One region of the Pseudarthrobacter siccitolerans genome, then DNA from elsewhere that is predicted to be linked to it. Evidence: riboswitches for the same ligand, from Rfam matches in the RefSeq annotation. Region 1 holds a riboswitch; each other region holds the start of a gene.
What was found. A riboswitch is a leader RNA that binds a small molecule or an ion and turns the genes downstream of it on or off. The one in region 1 is predicted to bind S-adenosylmethionine.
Positions count from the first base shown of each region.

Region 2: it holds a riboswitch for S-adenosylmethionine, as region 1 does, so the genes downstream of both, QFZ36_RS10870 (DUF1737 domain-containing protein) here and metX (homoserine O-acetyltransferase MetX) in region 1, are expected to answer to the same signal.
Region 3: it holds a riboswitch for S-adenosylmethionine, as region 1 does, so the genes downstream of both, QFZ36_RS15915 (cobalamin-independent methionine synthase II family protein) here and metX (homoserine O-acetyltransferase MetX) in region 1, are expected to answer to the same signal.

Region 1 covers NZ_JAUSXB010000001.1:4,266,092-4,271,387, reverse strand. Annotated here, with positions in the region: gene QFZ36_RS19785 (alpha/beta hydrolase) at 1-127, opposite strand, end outside; gene QFZ36_RS19780 (SGNH/GDSL hydrolase family protein) at 277-1,074, shown strand; gene QFZ36_RS19775 (winged helix DNA-binding domain-containing protein) at 1,132-2,355, shown strand; gene QFZ36_RS19770 (hypothetical protein) at 2,388-2,942, shown strand; gene metX (homoserine O-acetyltransferase MetX) at 2,990-4,105, opposite strand; SAM riboswitch class IV at 4,118-4,233, opposite strand; gene QFZ36_RS19760 (bifunctional o-acetylhomoserine/o-acetylserine sulfhydrylase) at 4,344-5,296, opposite strand, start outside.
Region 2 covers NZ_JAUSXB010000001.1:2,316,723-2,322,018, forward strand. Annotated here, with positions in the region: gene opgC (OpgC domain-containing protein) at 1-825, opposite strand, end outside; SAM riboswitch class IV at 1,179-1,293, shown strand; gene QFZ36_RS10870 (DUF1737 domain-containing protein) at 1,307-1,585, shown strand; gene QFZ36_RS10875 (rhodanese-like domain-containing protein) at 1,582-1,992, shown strand; gene QFZ36_RS10880 (O-succinylhomoserine sulfhydrylase) at 1,993-3,201, shown strand; gene QFZ36_RS10885 (DUF1905 domain-containing protein) at 3,392-3,694, opposite strand; gene QFZ36_RS10890 (HNH endonuclease signature motif containing protein) at 3,812-5,296, shown strand, end outside.
Region 3 covers NZ_JAUSXB010000001.1:3,403,874-3,409,169, forward strand. Annotated here, with positions in the region: gene fbaA (class II fructose-bisphosphate aldolase) at 1-510, shown strand, start outside; gene QFZ36_RS15905 (DUF3151 domain-containing protein) at 513-935, shown strand; gene QFZ36_RS15910 (uracil-DNA glycosylase) at 1,093-1,722, opposite strand; gene QFZ36_RS15915 (cobalamin-independent methionine synthase II family protein) at 1,935-3,143, opposite strand; SAM riboswitch class I at 3,153-3,258, opposite strand; gene QFZ36_RS15920 (M14 family zinc carboxypeptidase) at 3,482-4,543, shown strand; gene QFZ36_RS15925 (adenylosuccinate synthase) at 4,800-5,296, shown strand, end outside.

The DNA of each region.
Region 1 (5,296 bases):
GGCTGAGCAGATCCTGTTCGTTGGCGCCGTAGCCGTGCAGCAGCACCAGCAGCGGCTTGCCGTCGCGCTGGTCCTCGGGATGGGACCACAAAACAACAGGGGCAGGAAATACTTCGGCTTCAGTCATGGTTTCCATTCTTACAGTTACCCGAAGGTAACAACCTACGTTCGCGTAGCTTCCGAAACGGAAGGCAGGATAGGACCGTGACTGACGCGAGTACCTTTCAGACGGCCGCTGCCCCTGCCGGATCCCACCCCTGGACCCGGTACGTGGCAATGGGCGATTCCTTTACCGAGGGCATCGGCGACCCCGAGCCCTCAAGCCCCGGCGGCTACCGCGGCTGGGCCGACAGGGTGGCGGAGGAACTCAGCCGCACCAAGCCCGACTTTGCCTATGCGAACCTTGCGGTGCGTGGCCGGTTGGTCCAACAAGTGGTGGACCAACAACTGGCCCCGTGCCTGGCGCTGAAGCCGGACCTGGTGACCCTCTCCGCCGGAGGCAACGACCTGCTCCGCCCGGGCGGCGACCCCGACGCCCTGGCCGAGAAACTCGATTCCGTGGTCCAGCTCCTGGCTCTGGGCGGCGCCACCGTGGTCCTCTTCAACGGCCCGGACACGGGTTCCTCGGTACTGGGCAGGATCCGCAGCAAGGTGGCCATCTATAACGAGAACCTGCGGACGGTTGCTGCGCGGCACGACGCGATCATCGCCGATATGTGGTCCCTGCGCCAGCTCAGCGACCCCCAAATGTGGGACGTGGACCGGCTTCACTTCTCGCCGCTGGGCCACCACACCATCGCGGCCATGGTCCTGGATGCACTGAATGTGGAGCACACTCTGAAGCCGCTGCAGCCCAAGCCACTGCCGCCGCAGACCTGGCGCGAGGCACGCTCCGGGGACCTCGTCTGGGCGCGCGAGTACTTTGTGCCCTGGGTGCTGCGCCGGCTGCGGCACCAGTCCTCGGGTGACGGGATCAGCGCAAAGCGGCCGACGCCGGGACCTGTGTTCGGCCCGGGCGTTCCGTTGGGTTCCGGCGAGGGTCCGCTCGGGACCACCGAGGCTGCCCGGCGCTAGCAGAGTGATTGTGGTGACGGCCTGTGCGGGCAGCTGAGTAGTTTCAAGGGGTTGTGCATGGAACCGGAGCAGGTGGTGCGGCGGCGGCTGCGGTCGCAGCTGCTCCGCGACCCCGGCGCCGCATCCCCGGAGACAGCCCTGCGGGCGCTGCTCGCCGTGCAAGCGCAGGAGTTCACCTACGCCCGGTGGAGTTTGGCGCAGCGCGTGTCAGCCGCAGCTGCACCAGCCGTTACCGCGGCGGACATCGAGCAGGCCGTGGCAGACGGGCGGATCCTGCGGACGCATATCCTCCGGCCCACTTGGCATTTTGTCCACCGGGATGATCTCCGCTGGCTTCTGGCGCTTTCCGCACCGCGGCTCGAGCAAGCCAATGCCGCCACGTACCGGCACACCGGCATCGATGCAGCCGTTGCCGCCCGGAGTGACGAGGTCCTGGCCGGCGCGGTTGCGGGCGGGAACCACCTGTCCCGGGAAGGCCTCGCCGCGAGCCTTCACGACGCCGGGTTCCCGGCCAAGGGCCTGCAGCTTGCCTACCTGATCATGCACGCCGAAATCAGCGGCGTCCTGGTGAGCGGCAGGCCCGTGCGCAGCGCGGGCGGGGCGTTGAAGCAGACGTATGCGCTTTTCGACGAGCGGGTGCCCGTCGGGGCGGAACCTGAGCCCGGCCGGCCTGAAGCACTCGCCGAATTGGCCCGCCGCTATTTCACCAGCCGGGGCCCGGCGACGGTCAAGGACTGCGCCGACTGGTCCGGGCTGACCATGACGGACGTCCGCAAGGGCCTGCAACTCACTGTCGAGGCGCACCCCAAAGCCCTGGCCGAAACGGTGATTGACGGCGTCGTTGTCTACTTCGATGCGGGGAGTGACGACGGAAGTCTGGACGCGGGAAGCCTCGACGCCGCCGGGGCCGGCGCTGGTGCTGGTGGCGCCGGCGCTGGTGGTGCTGGCGTTGGTGGTGCTTCGGAAGTCCGGCCGCGGATAGACCTGATCCAGTGCTACGACGAGTATGTGATGGGCTATTCCGCCACGCGGCATTACATGGGAGGCGGGGCGCCGGCCTTTCCGTTCAAGGGCGAACCCATGCATGTGGTGCTGCTGGACGGGCGGATGGCCGGATCATGGCGGCACACGCTGCTTCCGGGCCGGTGCGAACTGGACATCCGCCTCTCCTCTGCGGATGCCGCTCCCGGCTCTCCGCTGGCTGCGGCAGTTCAGGAAGCCGTGGATAGGTATGGCGCCTTTATGGAGCTCCCCACGGTCCGCGTGCAAGCCCGGGCTTAAGCTGGAAGGACACCAATGAGAGGCACGGCACCGTGAGCAACTTGTTTTTCTGGATCATCGTCTTGTCGTTCCTGGTCCCGATGGCCATGCGGATGTACCGGAAGTCCGTGGCCCGCAGGAACCACGAGCAGAGCTTTTCGGGACGCTACCCGGACCAGTTCCCGGGCGGCGGCATGTACCCCGGTTCCAACGGCCCGCAGAGCAACCAGCCCCGGGACGGTTTCACCCAGCAGGACTACTTCGGTGGCGGATTCCGGCAGCTTGACCAGCCCCAGCCCCTCCCGGGCTCGCCGCTGCCGCCCGTTCAGCCGGTCCCGCCGATGGACCAGCAGTTCCCGCCCTACGGGCAGCCGACGTTTGGCCAGCCCGGCTACGGACAGCCCGGTTACGGACAGCACGGACAGCCCCTGCCCGGCCAGCCCGAAGAAGCCCCGCAGCAGCCCGCGGCCCCGGCCACTCCCCCTCCGCCGTCGGCCCCGCAGGGCTACCGCGCGCGCAAGCTTGCGGAACTGGACCAGAAGTACAGCAACGGCGAGCTCTCCATGGAGGATTACATGGCCCGCCGCAGCGAGATCATGAACGGCTAGGAAGCAGCCAGGCCAGGAACCCAGGCAGCGGTCAGACCAGCCCGCCGTCAGACCAGGAAACCTGTCCGGAGCTGGTTTCCCAGCTGGCCTATTTCCGTGAGGAATCCGTCGTGACCGATGGGCGCCTCGATGAAGTGGACGTCCACGTCTCCGGGGAGGGCCCGGGCCAGCTCCAAGGACTGGGACGGGAAGTAGAGCCGGTCCGAATCCACGGCGGCTACGAAGAACCGCGCATCGGCACGGGACAGGGTTTGCTCGAGGGGTCCTCGGCCACGGCAGATGTCGTGGCTCATCAGCGCTTCGGTGATGGCGATGTAGCTGTTGGCGTCGAAGCGCTGGACCAGCTTGGTGCCCTGATGGTCCAGGTAGCTCTCCACCTGGTAGCGCCCGCGCGCCGCGAGCTGCCCGCCCTGGAAGGGCGATTCGGGGGCCTGCGGTGCCCGGCCGAAGCGTCCGTCCAGTTCCAGCGGCGAACGGTACGTGATGTGGGCAATGCGCCGGGCCAGGGCCAGGCCATCCTCCGGCAATGGCCCGCCGTAGTAGTCACCGCCGTTGAAGTTAGCGTCCTGGCGGATGGCGAGAGTCTGTGCCTGGGCGAAGGCGATCTGCTCGGCGGTACTCGCGGCCCCCACGGAAATCACGGCACAGCGCTGCACCCGTTCCGGATATGTCACCGCCCATTCCAGCGCACGTGCGCCGCCCATCGAGCCGCCCAGTACGGCAAACCAGCTGCTGATGCCCAGCTGGTCCGCCAGCCGGGCCTCCGCCTCGGTGGTGTCCCGGAGGGTCACCAGCGGGAACCGGGAGCCCCAGGGTTTGCCGTCAGGTGCGGGCGACGACGGACCGGTGGACCCGTAGCAGCCGCCCACAATGTTGATTGAGACGACGAAGAACTGGTCGGTGTCCACGGGCGCACCCGGTCCCGCGAGCTGTTCCCACCAACCGGGCTCATCCGTGTCGCCCCTTGTCACGTGGGTGCTTCCGGTGAGCGCGTGCTCGATCAGGACTGCATTGCTGCCGTCCTCATTCAGCGTGCCCCAGGTCTCGTAGGCCAGGGTGACATCCGGCAGGTATCCGCCGGCTTCCAGCTTGAGGCCCCCGATGGAGGCATAGCGGACAATCCCATGCTCGGGAACAGTGGTACGGGTGACGGTAACCGTCATGGCAAGACCTCTTCTACGCGCTTGCCTGCCGTCGTCTGACCGGCAGGCCAGGTCTTCACCCGGGGCACCCCACCGCGGTAGGAGGGTTGCCGGCCAGCAAGCCGGGGCTGTCACTGGCACTCATGACCTGCATCGAGTGTACGAAACAGCCCCGGCCTCCCGCCAAGAGTGTGACTGGTTGTGACTTCCCGGCTTGCCGCCGCTGGTGGCCGTCTGGATCCGAGCGCCTGCCCGCGGATCAAGCGCCGCTGGCCTCCTTGGCAGCCCTGAAACCGGCTTCGAGGTCCGCCAAGATGTCATCGATGTGTTCGATTCCCACCGAAAGCCGCACCAGTCCGGGCGTCACGCCGGCAATTTCCTGCTGCTCCGGGGAGAGCTGGCTGTGCGTGGTCGACGCCGGATGGATCACCAGGGAGCGGACGTCACCGATGTTTGCCACGTGGGAGTGCAGCTCCAGGGCGTCCACGAAGCGCTTCCCGGCCTCGGCCCCGCCGGCCAGGTTGAACGACACGATGGCGCCGGTACCCTTCGGGCCGTACTTGCGGCCGCGCTCGTACCAGGGGCTGGAGGGCAGCCCGGCGTAGGCGACGGATTCGACGTCGTCCCTTCCTTCCAGCCACCGGGCAACGTCCACGGCGTTGGCCACGTGCCGTTCCACCCGCAGGCTCAGCGTCTCCAGTCCCTGGGCAATCAGGAAGGCGTTGAACGGCGACACCGCAGAACCGAGGTCGCGCAGCAACTGGACCCGGGCCTTGAGGATGTAGGACAGGTTGGCCCCCAGCGCTCCGTCTGTTCCGAGGTCGCGGGCGTACACCAGCCCGTTGTAAGTGGGGTCCGGGGTGTTGAAACCGGGGAACTTCTGCGGGTCCTTGCCGAAGTCGAACTTTCCGGAGTCCACGATCACGCCGGCGATGGCGGCACCGTGGCCGCCCAGGTATTTGGTGGCCGAGTGCACCACGATGTCCGCGCCCCATTCCAGCGGCCTGATCAGGTAGGGGGTGGACAGGGTGTTGTCCACGATCAGGGGCACGCCGGCGTCATGGGCAACCCGGGACACGCCTTCAATGTCCAGGACATCCTGCCGCGGGTTGGAAACCACCTCGCCGAAGAATAGCTTGGTGTTGGGCTGGACGGCGTCACGCCACTGGTCCAGGTTGTCCGGGTCCGCCACAAAAGTGACCGAGATGCCGA
Region 2 (5,296 bases), 1.9 Mb from region 1:
GAACGCGGAGGTCTGCAGCAGGAACGGCTTGTCCTTGCCGGACGCATAAGTCGCGTAGAAGTTTTCCCCGCCGGAGGCCGTGAGCATCTCCTGGAGTTCGTTCTGCCGGGGAACGGTGTTGACCGCCGCGCCGCCGGCAGTGTCGTCGTGGAAAGCGGCCAGGCCCACCCAGTCCACGGCATCGTCCCCCGGATAGTACGGGGCGTAGGCCGCATCGGAGCCGTTCCACACGCCGTCACCGTTGGTATCGAGCAGGGCGAAGCCATCGCTGCCCGGCACAGGGGCGTTCCGGTGCCGGTCAAACGGATAGTCCTTCCTCAGGTACGGCTCCCACACCATCGGTGGGCGGCTGCCGTCGGTATCTTCAAAGGCTGCGGCGACGGCCTGGAAGGCGGACCGGTAAGCGGCAGGCTGCTGGCCCCACTCCACCCAGCTGGCATTCATGTCGGGGGCAAAGCGGATCAGCACCTGGCCCTTGAAGTCCGCCGTCAGCCTCCGCACGTCGCCGGCGAATGATGCGGCAGCTTCAGCGGTAACCTGGTCAAGCGGAACGTTGGGCTTCACCGTGAGCATCGCGTGGGCGCCCTGCATCCCGGACTGCTCCAGGAAGCCCCGGATGTCGTTCTCCTCCGATCCACGGAAGGGCAACGCGATGTCGTGCCCGAAAAGCGCCGGCGACGCGCCGAACCTCTCCGTAAAACCGGCCGCCGTGTCCTCGCCCCATTCGAGGACAGCGCCCAACAGCGGTTTGCCCTCACCCGGGAAGGTGTCTGCAGCATGGGCAGCTCCGGCGGGCAGCACCACTGCCAGGAGGGCAATCGTCACCGCGGCAAGAAGGGCAGCACCCCCGCGGACAGCCGACTGGCGGGTATGTTGTCCCCGGAAATTTTGCCAATGGAGTTGCGTGGGACGGCTCTCCAGCACGGCGGCTCGTGGCGTGCTGATGGGGACCCCCAGGAATTTTGCTCCGACGGCGCGGCGGCGCCCTGACAAGAACCCTATCTGGCGTGGAAAGCCGCGGCGGGCGTCGGTCGGCTTCGCTGCCCGTGGCGGTTCCCGCCGTCGTACGTTCCAGGAACCGCCGCGCAATCACCCAAGCTGCTTCAGCGGCGCTTCAGTTACGGAACATGACGACGACGGCGGTGCGGCCCCGCGCGCCAAGTGTTACGTTTTTGGGGAGTAATGAGTACCGGTGCCAAGCCCTGACTGGCCGGTCGGCAACCCTCCTTCCGCGGCGGGGTGCCTCAGGTGAATACTCGGCATATCGACCGATTCGAGCTGCAAGCGTGAGAGAAGGAGATCCGTCATGTCTGACGCACCTGCCCCTGAAGAGAAATTGTCCTACCGCCTCATCAGCGGGCCGGATGACCGTGCGTTCTGTGAGCGGATCTCGGCCGCGCTGGCAGAGGGGTATGTGCTGCACGGAAGCCCCGCAGCAACCTTCAACGGCAGCAGCGTCATTGTGGCCCAGGCTGTAGTCCTGCCGGCCGCCATCGCGTCCGCGGATGCCGCCGTCGCCACTGCCGTTGATGACCTTGAAGCAGCCAGCGAAGACCTCGAGTTCGACGGCGAGGGCCACGCATGAGCTATGCAGGAGACCTCACCCCCCAGGAAGCCTGGGACAAGCTGCAGCAGGGCGCCATCCTCGTGGACGTGCGCACCGAGGGCGAATGGGCCCACATCGGCATCCCCGACACAAAGGCCACGGACAATGATCCGCTGTTCATCCAGTGGACCTTCCCGGGCGGCATTCCCAACCCTGATTTCATCAAGGACCTGAGCCTGCAGGCCCCCGACAATCCTTCAACTGAGCTGCTCTTCCTCTGCCGCTCCGGGCAGCGTTCCATCGCTGCCGCAACCGCCGCCACGCAGGCCGGCTTCACCTCCTACAACGTGCTGGAGGGCTTCGAAGGCGAGCCGGACCGCTATGGAGAGCGCACCGTCAACGGCTGGAAAAACCGCGGCCTGCCAACCAACCTGGGAAAGAACTAAGTGACCTTCAACGAAGACGCCGCCGGCTGGAGCCCCGACACCCAGGCCGTCCGCGGCGGGCTGGACCGCACCAACTTCCAGGAAACCAGCGAGGCTGTGTTCCTGAACTCCGGCTTTGTGTACGAATCCGCCGCCGCTGCCGAACGGGCCTTCACCGGTGAGGACGAACGCTTCGTCTACTCCCGCTACGGCAACCCCTCCGTTGCTACATTCCAGGAGCGGCTCCGCCTCCTGGAGGGCACCGAAGCGTGCTTTGCGACGGCGTCCGGCATGTCCGCAGTTTTCACCGCCCTGGGTGCCTTGCTGGCTGCCGGCGACAGGGTGGTTGCCGCCCGCTCGCTCTTTGGCTCCTGCTTCGTGATCCTCAACGAGATCCTGCCGCGGTGGGGCGTGGAGACCGTATTCGTGGACGGCCCGGACCTGGACCAGTGGCGCGAAGCCCTGTCCCAGCCCACCACCGCCGTGTTCTTCGAGTCGCCGTCAAATCCCATGCAGGAAATCGTGGACACTGCGGCGGTGAGCGAACTCGCCCACGCCGCAGGTGCCACCGTCGTCGTCGACAACGTCTTTGCCACTCCCCTGCTGCAGCGTTGCGGCCAGTTCGGCGCCGACGTCATTGTCTACTCGGGTACCAAGCACATCGACGGCCAGGGCAGGGTCCTGGGCGGCGCCATCCTGGGCACCAAGGAATTCATCGAAGGCCCGGTCAAGCAGCTCATGCGGCACACCGGCCCGTCGCTGTCCGCCTTCAACGCGTGGGTCCTCACCAAGGGCCTTGAGACCATGGCCTTGCGCGTCAACCACTCCTCCGCCTCGGCGCTGCGGATCGCCGAGTGGCTGGAGCAGCAGCCGGCCGTGAGCTGGATCAAGTACCCGCTGCTGAAGTCGCACCCGCAGTACGAGCTCGCCGCAAAGCAGATGAAGGCGGGCGGCACGGTGCTCACCCTTGAACTTGCCCCTTCCGGCGGCCGCTCGGGCAAGGAGGCCGCCTTTGCGCTGCTGGATGCCTTGCGGATCATCGACATCTCGAACAACCTGGGCGATTCCAAGTCCCTGATCACCCACCCTGCCACCACCACGCACCGGGCGATGGGACCTGAGGGCCGCGCGGCCATTGGCCTGAGCGATGGAGTTGTTCGGCTCTCGGTGGGGCTTGAGGACGTGGACGACCTGATTGGCGACCTGGAACAGGCACTCAAGCAGATTTAGCGCTGGCTGGAGCTTTGTGCTGGCTCCCGAGCGCTGGCTCCGCTCCGGCACCGGGACCATTTGCCGCTTGCTGCTCCTTCGTCGCTCTGACGCAAGCTACAAAAATGGCCCCGGTCCCCTCGCTGGACTACGCGACTGTACCGGAAATCTCGCGCGCTGCGCCGGAAATCCACCGGCCGTTGCCCTGGTCTCAGGCGTCCGGTACGGAGAGTTGGACGGCGACCACGTCGCCTTCACTGATCCGCGCTTTGTCCCTGATCGCCTTCTTCAGGGGCAAAAGGTAAGAACCGCTCTGAGCGTCCCGGAAGAGCGAAGTCTGCCAGGAGTGTCCGCCGATCTCGGCCCTGACTTTGATCGAGCCGAACGCCTTGCTGGACCCTGCAGTTTGAACGCGCACATCGTCCGCGATCTCTGCCGGCAGGGTCAGGAAGTGCCAACCGGCCTCGCCGGGATACAGCCACAATGCTGCTTTGAAAGAATACGACGCCGTCACGCGCCGAGTATGGCACTTTCGGGCCCCACATATAAAGCGGCCAAAAAGTTCTGCAGTTTTTCCCACCGGCCGGCCCACCGCACCTAAAATGTCAGACCCCCGTTAGAAGATGTTTCTATGGGAAACGGCGCGGGCACAGTGGCGGTGATGGAGGGCATTCATGCTTCCGTCGCTGGCCTTGATGCGCTGTTTGTTGAGGATGCCCGCTTGGGCGCGGGCCGCCCGGGCCCTGCTAATACTGACGGCGTTGACGTCGTGACCGATGTGCTGCAGCGGCAGTATGAGATCCGTCTGGAGCGGATGGCCGTAACGAAGCAGCTGGAAGCCCAGATCGCCGCCATCAAGGCCCGGGATGCCGCCGAGGCCATCGAAATCCAGCACGAGATGACCCCGCCCGAAGCACCCGCACACGAACGCACTTACGCGGAGATGTCCGCGATCGAGGAAATCGCAGGCGTCCTGACCATCAGCTCCCCCGCCGCCGGGGCGCTCGTCACCCAGTCCCGGCAAGTCTGCTCCCTGCCGCCGGTCATGGACGCCCTCTCCGCCGGGGCCATTACCTGGCAGCACGCCAAAATCATCGCCGACGAAACCGAAGGCCTCGGCCCCGCCGGCGCGGCCGCCCTCGCCGCGCACTTCCTGGACCCCGACGCACCCAACCCGGCACGCGGAGCCGCCGCCGGCGAACTCGTACCGTCACGGTTCCGGACCCGAGTCCGTAACTGGCGCGAACGCCACCACCCCGAAACCCTCGAAAAACGCCACACCAAAGGCGCCGCCGACCGGCGGATGGAATACACCCCGGACCGCGACGGCATGGCCTGGCTCTCCCTGTACCTGCCCGCCGACACCGCATCCGCCATCTGGAACCGCAGCACCGCCCTCGCCCGCGGCCTCCAGGGCCCCGAAGAGCCCCGGTCAATGACACAACTCCGGCCCGACATCGCCGCCGGCCTGCTTCTCAGCGCCGGCCCAGCCCTCAGCCCCGCCCCCGAAAGCACCGCGGGTCAAAGCACCGCAGGACAAAGCACCACGGGCGAAGGCAAGACAGAAACCACCGAAGACGGCTTCGATGCCCCCATCGGCGTGGCCTCCGTGTCCGTCAATGACCGGCCCGCCGCCGACCTCGCCTCCGCCGGGCATGAGGAAACCGGCCGCAGCGGTTACACGGACCTCGCCAGCGTCCCAGTCCCGAATGCCCAAGTGCTCGTCACGGTCCCGGTGTTCGCACTCCTCGGCCTCACCGACGAACCCGCAACCCTGGACGGCTACGGACCTATCCCCGCCTCCATGGCCCGGAAACTGGTCACCGAAGGGGCCAGTTCCTTCTACCGGGTGCTCGTAGATCCCCGGGACGGGGCACCGCTCGAGATCGGGCGCACCAGCTACCGGCTCACTAAAGCCCTGAAAAAGGCGCTCCAGCTTCGGGACGGCAAATGCACCTTCCCCGGCTGCAACAACCACTCCCTCGACAACGACACCGACCACCTCACCGCCTGGCACCACGGCGGAACCACCGGAATCAGCAACCTGGCCCAACTCTGCCCGAAACACCATCGCCTCAAACACCACAAACCTTGGACACCCACCCAAGCCACACAC
Region 3 (5,296 bases), 860 kb from region 1:
GGCGTGGAGAACGCCATCAACGACAAGCTGTACACCACCGTTGAGGACGCCCTGGCCACCATCGATGCCCTCGGCTCCGGCGAGAACGGCCGCTACATCACCGCGCTGACCTTCGGCAACGTCCACGGCGTCTACAAGCCCGGCGGCGTGAAGCTCCGCCCGGAGATCCTCAAGGACATCCAGGCCCAGGTTGGCGCCAAGATCGGCAAGGACAGCCCGTTCGACCTCGTGTTCCACGGCGGCTCCGGCTCCTCCGACCAGGAAATCGCGGACGCCGTCTCCTACGGCACCATCAAGATGAACATCGACACCGACACCCAGTACGCCTACACGCGTCCAGTGGCGGACCACATGTTCCGCAACTACGACGGCGTGCTCAAGGTCGACGGCGAAGTGGGCAACAAAAAGACCTACGATCCCCGCGTCTGGGGCGCATCCGCGGAAGCAGGACTGGCTGCCCGCGTGGTCGAGGCCACCAAGCAGCTCGGTTCAGCCGGAAAGACCTTCTAGGAATGTCCGACGAGTTCCGCCGTAACCTGATGGGCCCCGAGCCCACGCTCCTGCCTGCCGAGACCGAGGTCAACCAGCAGCTGGAAGCGGGCCAGGAAGCCCTGGACCTCGTGGCGAAGCACCCGACGTCCTCATTGCTGTGGGCTGTTCTTGCCGAGGAGGCCTGGGCCGAGGGACGCACCATCGATTCCTACGCCTACTCCCGTGTGGGCTATCACCGCGGGCTGGACTCGCTGCGCCGCAACGGCTGGCGCGGCGTGGGGCCCATTCCCTGGGAGCACGAGCCCAACCGCGGCTTCCTGCGGGCGCTGTATTCCCTTGGCCGGGCATCCGCAGCCATCGGTGAGGCCGAGGAGCCGGAGCGGATCGAGAAATTCCTGAACGACTCCGACCCTGCGGCGAAAGCCGCCATCGAAGCAAAGTAGCAAAGAGGACGACGGCGGGCGGTCACCTTTTCGAAAAGGTGACCGCCCGCCGTCGTTCCCTAAGTGGCGTTGGATTGAGTTCTGGTGGTTGGGCTAGTTGAAACCTGGGTTCCGACAAGCTCAATCACCGGAAATCGCGAACTCAATCACCCTGTGGCTATGCCTTCTGGAGCCCTGTGCGCGCCATGGCGTCGGCGTAGGCCACACGCATGGCCTCGAGGTATTCCTCCTGGCGGGCGGGTGAACCGGCGAAGGCGCGGCCGCTGAGGGATCGCACTTTGTAGGTCTTCAGGCCGCGGCGCCAGAGCAGCGGAACTTCGGTCTTCAGCAGCAGGTTCGCCAGGCGGTTGGCCTCTGTGCCGTGCGCCACGATCACTGAAGCGCGGGGGACCAGGGCCAGGAATTTGAGCAGCGGCTTCAGGCCGGCGGACACCTGATCCGGGGTGAACTTTCCGTTCGGCTCCCCGGGGATATGCCACGGGTGGACGTTCCACGGCATCACGAACTCCGGCCGAAGCCCCAGCTTCCACTGGATACCGAGCATCCGCGTTGCGGCGTCAGCGTCCCCGGCCGTGATGAAACCGGACTTGTCGGCCTCGCCGATGTTCGAGTACAGGCTGATGATCCGGCACTCGTCGACGTCGTGCATCGGGTCAACGTAGGGTACTGCCGTGCCGGGCTTGGCCTCCTGCAGGGAATCGCACAGTTCGTTGACGGCGGCAACATTGGGTTCGTAGCGGCGGCTCAGAAGCTGCTCATGGAATGATTCGGGTGCCAGGGCGGTCATGTAGGGCTGGGTCTCCTGCGGGGATTGGTGTTGCGCCACCGCGAAAATGGGCGCACTGTGGCGCAACACATCCGAGGTGGTTGAAATGGGGTGGGCCGATTCCTGGTCGGCCTTTCCCAGTTTAGCAAGCCCCGGGAAACGAAACGCCGGTCCCGTGCACCCGGCTGAAAAGGGTGCCCGGGACCGGCGGGGGTCCGACGCGCTGTTATTGCCTACCAGAGGCGCTTGGTGGCCCGGCGGGCACCCTCGCCCAGTGCTTCCAGCTTGGCGAATGCGATCTGCGGGTGCACCCTGCCGCCCAGGCCGCAGTCGGTGGACGCGATGACGTTCTCCCGGCCCACCACCTCTGCGAAGCGGACGATCCGATCCGCCACCAGGTCCGGGTGCTCCACCACATTGGTGGCGTGTGAGACCACGCCGGGAATGATGACCTTGCCCTCAGGGAGCCTGGCGTCTTCCCAGACGCGCCATTCGTGTTCGTGCCGGACATTGGCGGCCTCAAAGGAGTAGCCGCCGGCATTAATCTGCAGTACGGACCCGATGATGTCCGCGAAGGGAATATCCGTGGTGTGCGGGCCGTGCCAGGATCCCCAGCAGACGTGCAGCCGGATCTGTTCCTGGGGCAGGTCACGCAGCGCCCAGTTGGTGGCCTCCACGCGCAGCTGGATGAACTTCAGGTAGTCATCAAGAGCCGGCTCAGGGTTGATCTGGTCCCAGCTTTCGGCGAGTGAAGGATCATCGAGCTGGACCGTGAGTCCGGCATCGATAATGGCCTTGTATTCCTCGCGCATGGCGTCGGCGCAGGCGTACAGCAGTTCCTCGTCGGTCTTGTAGTACTCATTGGCAACCCGTGCACAGGACCCGGGGGAGAGCGAGGCCACAAAGCCCTCGGACAGTCCTGCGGCGGCCAGCCCGCTCTTCAGGTTCTTGACGTCGGAGGCCACCAGGCCGTGCCCGGTGTAGGTGAGGGGCCCGGCAATCTTGGGCTGGGAAACGCTCTTGCGGTGGGCCAGGATGCCGGCGGACGGATCATTGTAGGCATCGTTGAACTTCTGCCGGTCACGACGGTCCGGGAATGAGGTCAGGACAATGTTCCCGGGGGAGGACCGGCGTACCTGGGTATCAGCCCAACGGTCCACGTCCGTCGCTTCGAGGCCACCAAGCCGGGAGAAGGAGTAGTTCCACCAAGCCCCGTAGTCAACCGAGCTGGACATCGCGTGCCCATATTCGCCGTCATTGGCGATATCGATGCCCAAGTCCTTCTGGCGCTGCACCACGTCCGCCACTGATGCTTCCAGCAGGTCAAGGAACCGAGGGGTGAGGCCCTCCTGCTCCTTGGCGGCGTTGGCTGCTATGAGTTCAGGGGTGCGAGGCAAAGACCCTGCATGGGTGACGCGGATGTGGTCTGTGTTCAGGGACACTGGAATTCCTTTCCATCGGTCCTGGCAGTAGCACCTTCGCGGCAGGGGGTACCTGCACTTAGCGGGGTTGCTGCGGCGTCAACGATCCAGGTCTCTCGGCCGCTCCGGATGGTTCACTCTCACTTAATTCCAAGACTTTCCCGGGAGCAAATCCGGTTCGGATTGTTTCGGCGGAAAGCAGGCGTGGCGACTGCTTTCCAAATCGCTATAACTGCATGCAGGTTCCTGTTATATCCATTGACAGGTTTCGTTTAGCTTGGTTGGCTCTTGTCACAGGCCGCAATGGGGGACATGGCTGCCTGAACGCACCCCAATGCACTCGAAAGAGGTAACGCACCGTGAGAAAAGCCCTGGCAACTTTCAGGACCCTTGCCGTTTCCGGAGCCCTGGCGCTGGCAGCAGTGACGGCGCCCGCGCCGGCGATGGCCGTAGGCGAAGGCCCCAACTACGACGGCAATGGCCAGATCACCACATCGAAGCTGGCCACCTACGACGAGATGGTCTCCTTCCTCAAAGACCAGGACACCCGCCAGCCGGCCATGGAGCTGGAGGTCATCGGGCAGACGGTGAAGGGCCGCGACATCCACCTGGTCAAGTACATCTCGGACCCGGCCAAACCCACCATCCTTTACCTGACGCAGCAGCACGGCAACGAACAGCTGACTACCGAGGGCGCCCTGGAATTCGTCAAGCACCTTGGCACCGGCAAGTCAGGGGATGTCCTGGACGGCGTCAACATCCTCATCGTTCCCATGCTGAATGCAGACGGGGCCATGGGTGACGTGAACTTCTCCCTGGCGGACTACCAGGCCAAGGGCGGCCGCAACATGACCCGGTACAACGCCGAAGAGGTGGACCTCAACCGTGACCACGTGGACAAAGTCCAGCCGGAAACCCAGGCGCTCCATAACAACGTGATGCGCAAGTACCGGATCGACTACATGATCGACCTGCACCACCAGGGCACCCGCAGCCAACGTGACGGAGAACTCGTCTCCGGCTCCATCCTCTACCCCACCACCCCGAACGCCGATCCTGCAGTTGTGGAGAAGTCCAAGCAGCTGGGCGCGGTGGTGTTCCACAACGTCGATTCCACCGGCTGGGGCCACCTGGGCAAGTACGTGGGCGGCAGCGCCGAAACCATCAGCCGCAACGGCATCGCGGTGGAATACGGCATCGCAACCCTGCTGTTTGAGATGCGGGGCATGTCGGACCACTACCTGGACGGATATGCCCTGGGGCTCCGGAGCAACGGGTACCTGATCAAGCAGACAGTGACCACCCTGACGGCCACGGCCGAAGCCATCGCTGACAGATCAATTGCCGACGCCGACACCTCCTTCTGGGACAGCCTCGCCACCCAGACCTCCCGCCCGGGCGAGGAAGCTGAGGACGAGTAGTAACTGCTGACAGTCCGCCGCGGTCCCACGGCATGGGTGCTTTAGCCTGCAAGAAGGACCGCGGCGGCCCAACGAGTGGACAAAGTCCCTCATCCGCTAAACTTGGGTGGTAAGAGCCCCGGAACTCTTGCATCGCTGTGCTGCCCCGCGGACCAGCGAAGGCCGGTCCATTCGGGGCATTCTCATGAACGGCGCTGTACAGGCCCGCCACGCCGTGGCCGGGCCCGGGCAGCCCGAACGAATGGGGGAGGATCCCATGCCAGCAATTGTGATCGTAGGAGCCCAGTGGGGCGACGAAGGAAAAGGCAAAGCGACCGACCTGCTGGGCGGCCGCGTTGACTATGTCGTCAAACCCAACGGCGGCAACAACGCCGGGCACACCGTCGTCGTAGGCGGTGAAAAATACGAACTCAAGCTGCTTCCGGCAGGCATCCTCAGCCCCAACGCCGTCCCCATTATCGGCAACGGCTGCGTGGTAAACCTCGAGGCACTCTTCCAGGAGATTGAGGGCCTCCAGGCGCGCGGTGCCGACACCTCAAAGCTTCGCGTCTCCGCCAACGCCCACCTCGTGGCTCCGTACCACCAGGTGCTGGACAAGGTGACGGAGCGCTACCTCGGCAGCCGGGCCATCGGGACCACCGGCCGCGGCATCGGCCCCGCGTACATGGACAAGGTGGCCCGCCTGGGCATCCGCGTCCAGGACGTCTTTGACGAGTCGATCCTCCGCCAGAAGGTGGAAGGCTCGTTGCGGCA